2 regions of the Plantactinospora sp. BB1 genome follow, and region 2 is predicted to be linked to the other one. Evidence: predicted binding sites of a transcription regulator. Region 2 holds the regulator's gene; the other holds the start of a gene.
The links. Region 2 encodes HspR, which represses chaperone genes until heat shock. Its sites were predicted from a motif close to TTGAGTNNNNNNNACTCAA; they were not measured.
Positions count from the first base shown of each region.

Region 1 (3,054 bases), 140 kb from region 2:
CAGCCCCAGCGCCCGGCCGTTCGACCGGAGGTAGGAGAGGGCGATGTGCGCCGACTCCTTCATCACGTCGCCGAGTTGCCCGGTCAGGGTCAGCCCCGGCTCGCCCTCCATGCTGGTCGCCTCGATGAAGAGCACGTCACCGCCGGCACCGGTCACCGCCAGCCCGGTCGCCACCCCGGGCACCGCCGTCCGCTCCGCCGACTCCGGCGTGAACTTCGGCCGGCCCAGGTAACTGGTCAGGTTGTCGGTGTCGACGCGTACCGGACCCTCGGTCGAGGCCAGCGCGACCGCGACCTTGCGGAGGATCTTCGCCAGCGCGCGTTCGAGCTGGCGTACCCCCGCCTCGCGGGTGTGCTCGGCGGCGATCCGGCCCAGCGCCTCGTCGGAGACGCTCACCTCCTCGGCGGTCAGTCCGGCCCGCTCGATCTGCCGGGGCAGCAGGTGGTCCCGGGCGATCGCGACCTTCTCCTCCTCGGTGTAGCCGTCCAGCGTCACCAGCTCCATCCGGTCCAGCAGCGGGCCGGGGATCGCCTCCACCACGTTGGCGGTGGCCAGGAAGAGTACGTCGGACAGGTCGAGGTCGACCTCCAGGTAGTGGTCCCGGAACGTGTGGTTCTGTGCCGGGTCCAGCACCTCCAGCAGGGCGGCGGCCGGGTCACCGGCGTACCCCGCCGAGATCTTGTCGACCTCGTCGAGCAGCACGACCGGGTTCATCGAGCCGGCCTCGCGCAGCGCCCGGACGATCCGGCCGGGCAGCGCGCCGACGTACGTCCGGCGGTGGCCACGGATCTCGGCCTCGTCCCGGATGCCGCCGAGGGAGACCCGGACGAACTTCCGGCCCAGCGCCCGGGCGACCGACTCGCCGAGGCTGGTCTTGCCGACTCCGGGCGGGCCGCCGAGGGCGAGCACCGCGCCCGAGCCACGGCCGCCGACGACCTGGAGGTTGCGGGCCGCGCGCCGGTTGCGCACCGCCAGGTACTCCAGGATGCGGTCCTTCACGTCGGCCAGGCCGGCGTGGTCGGCGTCGAGCACCTGCCGGGCCTGCACCAGGTCGGTGTTGTCCTCGGTACGCGTGGACCACGGCATCTCCAGCACCGTGTCCAGCCAGGTACGGATCCACCCCGCCTCCGGGGAGGCGTCACTGGCCCGCTCCAGCTTGCCGACCTCGCGCAGTGCCGCCTCGCGTACCTTGTCGGGCAGTTCGGCGGACTCGACCCGGGAGCGGTAGTCGGCCGAGCCGTCCGGCTCGTCCTCGCCCAGCTCCTTGCGGATCGCGGCGAGCTGCTGGCGGAGCAGGAACTCGCGCTGGGACTTCTCCAGTCCCTCCCGCACGTCGGAGTTGATCTGCTCGGTGACCTCCTGCTCGGCCAGGTACGCCTTCACCCAGCCGACCAGCAGGTCGAGCCGGGCGGTCACGTCCGGTGCGGCCAGCAGTTCGATCTTCTGTTCCAGGGTGAGCCACGGCGCGTAGCCGGCCGAGTCGGCCAACTCGGCCAGGTCGGTCATCCGCTCGACCGCGTCGATGACCTGCCAGGCGCCGCGCTGTTGCAGCAGTGACGTCACCAGTGCCCGGTACTCCCGGGCGAGTTCCTTGGCCCGGCCGGCCGGTGCCGGCTCGGTGATCTGGACGGTCTCGACCCAGAGGGCCGCACCGGGACCGGGCACGCCAGAGCCGATCCGGGCCCGGGCCTCGCCGCGCACCACGGCGGCGGGTTCGCCGCTGGGCAGCCGGCCGACCTTCTCGATCGTGGCGATGACGCCGATGGAGCCGTACTCCCCGTCGACCCGGGGCACGGCCAGAAGCTTCTTGTCGCCCGTGGCCCGGGCGGCGTCCACCGCTGCCTGGGTGGTCGCGTCCAGGGTCACCGGGATGACCATGCCGGGCAGCAGGACAGCGTCGGTCAGAGCAAGAACCGGAAGAGTTGCCATCACACACCTGCCATCGTTAGTTGAGCTTGTACGACTCAAGTAACAAACGGTGCTCCATGTTCCGGCTTGTGATCCAGAGCACTGCGGCTGTCCGGAGTTCCGGGGAAAGGTCCGGAGTTCCGAGGAAACGTCCGGAGTTCCGGGGAAACGTCCGGGATGCCGAGGGAACCGGACAGTCAGTCCGGGCGGGGACGGCCGGGGCAGGGCGGGATGAACCAGCCGCGTCGGGCCGTCCGGAGCAGCGCCGCGTGCCGGTCCGGGGCGTCCAGCTTGGCCACGATCCGCGCGACGGTCTCGGCGACGGTGCCGACCGGCAGGCCCAGGCCGACCGCGATGCGCCGGTCCGACCAGCCCTCCAGCAGCAGGCCGACCACCACCAACTCGCGGCGGGTCAGCACCGACCGGCCGCCGGGCAGCGCAGAGAGCACCAGCACCCCGACCACGGACGGCGGTGCGGTGGCACAGCCCAGCACGGCGACCTGGAGCAACCCCGACCGGTCGTCGGGCTCCTGCCCGACACAGGCCGGCCAGAGGAACGAGGCGGAGCCGCCGCAGTTGACCGCCTGGTGCAGGGCCACGCCGGGCAGCGCCGAATCCGGGGCCAGCAGCGGATGCCCGGGCAGGCCGGGCAGCGGATGCGCATCGCCGCCGCGGGTCAGCACCGCACCCGCCCGGGCGTTCCGGACGACCTGGGCCAGCACCGCCAGCGACCGGACCTGGTCGACGGCGGCGGCGACCTGCGGAGCCAGCGCCGCGACCAGATCCCGTTCGGCGTCGGTCGGCCGATCGGGGTCGTCGGTGCACATGACCAGTACCCCGACGTGCCGGCGGTCCGGGGTGAACAGGCCGACCGCGATCCCCTCCCGGAAGCCGGCCGGAAAGTAGTAGTCCCCCCAGACCGGCAGCTCGGCCAGCGGCACCGGCGAGTCACGGGCCCGCTGCGGCACGGGTGAACTGGTCAGCCCGACCAGTTCGACCTGCTCCAGCAGCGCCGCCGTGCCGAAGTAGTTCCTGATCCGGGTGTCGTAACCGAAGCTGGCGACCTCGGCGTACCGGCGCTGCCGGTCGTCGAGCAGGGCGAGCCAGGCGGCCTGGACCGGCACCACCGCGCCGATCCCGGCCAGC
Region 1 covers NZ_CP028159.1:7,188,806-7,191,859, reverse strand. Annotated here, with positions in the region: gene lon (endopeptidase La) at 1-1,929, opposite strand, end outside; gene C6W10_RS31485 (hypothetical protein) at 2,106-3,054, opposite strand, start outside.
Region 1: a site for HspR is predicted at 1,950-1,968, ahead of lon (endopeptidase La). Genes of this name have one in related genera too.

Region 2 (3,054 bases):
CCGACGCGCGCAAGCGCAAGGAGTACGACGAGATGCGCTCGCTCTTCGGGTCGGGCGCGTTCCGCCGCAACGCCCGGACGGGCGGGCCCGGCGGTTACCCGTTCGACGTCTCGGACCTCTTCGGCGGGGCCGGCCAGCCGGGCGGCGCGGCCGGCGGTGACCGCCGGTTCGGCGGGGCGGGCTTCTCCGACCTGTTCAGTTCGATCTTCTCCGGCGGCGGTCCGACCCGGACCCGTGGCCCGGCCCGGGGCCGGGACGTGGAGGCCGAGGTCATGCTCGACTTCGGCGACGCGGTACGCGGGGTGACGGTGCCGCTGACGCTGCGCGCTCCCGGCGTCTGCGACACCTGCCACGGTGACGGCGCCAAGCCGGGGACGCTGCCCCAGACCTGCCCGCAGTGCCGGGGAGCCGGGGTCGTCACCCGCAACCAGGGCTCGTTCAGCTTCTCGGAGCCGTGCCGGGAGTGCCAGGGCGTCGGCACGATCGTCGAGGAGAAGTGCCCGGAGTGCCGGGGTACTGGCGGGGTGACCAAGTCCCGCACGCTCAACGTCCGGTTTCCGGCCGGGGTCGCGGACGGCCAGCGGATCCGGCTCGCCGGCCGGGGTGAGCCGGGTGACCGGGGCGGCCCGCCCGGCGACCTGTACGTCCTGGTCAAGGTCCGCTCCGACGACCTCTTCGGGCGCAGCGGCGACGACCTGACCCTGACCGTGCCGATCACCATCGCGGAGGCGGTGCTCGGGACGGACCTGCGGGTGCCCACCCTGGATTCGGCGGTGACCCTGCGGGTGCCGCCGGGCACCCCGAGCGGCCGTACGCTGCGAGCCCGGGGCCGGGGTGTGGTCCGGCGGGACGGCCAGGCCGGCGACCTGCTGGTGACGGTGGAGATCGTGGTCCCCGAGCAGCTCTCGCCGGAGGCGAGGAAGGCACTGGAGGAGTTCGCCGCGCAGACCCCGGCGGCGGCACGGGAACATCTCGACGCCCGGGTGCGTCGTTTCAACTGAGCTGTTGGCAACGCGGAGGTGATCAAGGTGGCCGAGGAGTACGTCGTCGTCTCGATCGAGCAGGCGTCCGACGCCAAGGTTCTGATGATCTCGGTCGCGGCCCGGATGGCCGGCATGCACCCGCAGACGCTGCGGCAGTACGACCGGATGGGGCTGGTGCAGCCCGGCCGCGCCCCGGGCGGCGGGCGCCGGTACAGCGTCCGCGACGTCGCGCTGCTCCGTGAGGTGCAGCGGCTCAGCCAGGACGACGGCGTCAACCTGGCCGGCATCAAGCGGATCATCGTGCTGGAGCAGATGGTCGACGAGCTCCAGCAGCGGATCGCGGGCCTACAGGCCGAGCTGGAGGCCGCCTACCGCCGGGTGGCCGAGCTGGAGGCGCTGGGCGGGCTGCCCCGCCGGGACCTGGTGCCGACCAACCGGCCCTCCACCGCGCTGGTCGTCTGGCGCCCCCGCCGCAGCGCCGACCCCTCGGCCTGATCCGGAGGTCGGCCGGGGGCGCCGAACCGACCCGGGGGTGGCCGTTCCCGCATCACGGGACGTCGGGATACCCCCGTGGGGTGTCCGAAACCATTACCCTGGGTGTTTCGGGAACATTACGCCCGATTCTCGTAATCCATTAGCGAGAAGGCTCGGAAACCATTACCCCGAGCGCGCCGCCAGCCATCACCGTACATAGCGGTGACGTCGGAGTCCGGTGGTCTGTTGATCGCCGGATCTTTCCGTCGTACGCCCGGCAAAGGTCATGGAGCGTCTTGTCCGTCCGCCCCGGCGAGTGGGGGTGCGGGCGGTGGGTCGCCCAGTGGTGTCCCGGTGCCGCGCTATGACGCGGTCCTGCGGATGCCTGTGATCTGATCCGACGCAATTGATCAGCAGTTCTTGAAATGTCCTGGGTTACAAGATTGTTTTATTGACGGCCATCAATGTTATGACTATGGTGGGCTGCGGGCGCGACCGCATCGCGACGACCGGAAGGGAACTACCATGTCCAACGTGATGGCTGTCGGCGGCGTACTCGCGGCATTGTTTGCCTCGACGGTAGCTACCGAGCCTTTGGTGACTCCTGCCGAGAGGATCACCATCAGCGTGGAGACCGTCAACGGATCGGGCTGCCCGGCGGGGACGGCCGAGGTGAGCACCGCAGCCGACAACACGGCCTTCACGGTGAGCTACAGCGACTACTTCGTCCTGGCCGGTGCCGGGGCGAAGCCGACCGAGTTCAGGAAGAACTGCCAGCTCAACCTGCGGGTGAACATCCCACAGGGGCTCACCTTCGCGGTGGCCCAGGTGGACCTTCAGGGCTACGCGTACCTCCAGCGGGGGGCCAGCGGCTCGCAGCACTCGCACTACTACTGGATGGGCAGCTCGTCCACCGCACAGACCAGCCACGAGTTCACCGGGCCGTACAACGGCGGCTGGCGTACCTCCGACCGGGCGGCTGCCCTGGTCTACGCACCCTGCGGCGAGGCGCGGAACCTCAATGTCAACACCGAGTTGCGGGTCGACGGTGGCAACGCGGACAACGGCACGAGCTTCATGGCGATGGACTCGAGCCGGGGCAGTGTGCGCAGCGTCTACCACCTCAGCTGGAAAGAGTGCTGATCGCGACGCCGTAAACGCGTCCCCTTACGGCGGTCTGTGGGGTTAGCGCGAATTAGGGCCCCTGGGTCGGCCGATGGAATTGAATGTCCATCGTGCCTGACCCAGGGGCCCTCCGCGTTTTCCGCCGCAAGTCGCAGTACTACCACCTTTTCGGCCATTACTCATTCAACTTTAGGACATTGACGAACATCAATAAATAGCGTTAAAGTATGCATGCGCGCGCGTCATTATCGCCACGATCGGGAGGGAACCCATGATCAGTGTGCTGGCCATTGGCAGTCTCGTTGCCTCGATGCTCGGCGGGATTGTCATCCCGACGGATCCGCCTGTGGAGCCTCCAGAAGAGCAGATTGTCATCGAGGTCATTACCATCAATGGTTCGGGTTGCCCGGCCGGGACCGCGGCCGTCGCGGTCGCCCCCGACAACACCGCCTTCACGGTGACCTACAGCGAC
Region 2 covers NZ_CP028159.1:7,050,795-7,053,848, forward strand. Annotated here, with positions in the region: gene dnaJ (molecular chaperone DnaJ) at 1-1,001, shown strand, start outside; gene C6W10_RS30835 (heat shock protein transcriptional repressor HspR) at 1,086-1,478, shown strand; gene C6W10_RS30840 (DUF4360 domain-containing protein) at 2,055-2,600, shown strand; gene C6W10_RS30845 (DUF4360 domain-containing protein) at 2,854-3,054, shown strand, end outside.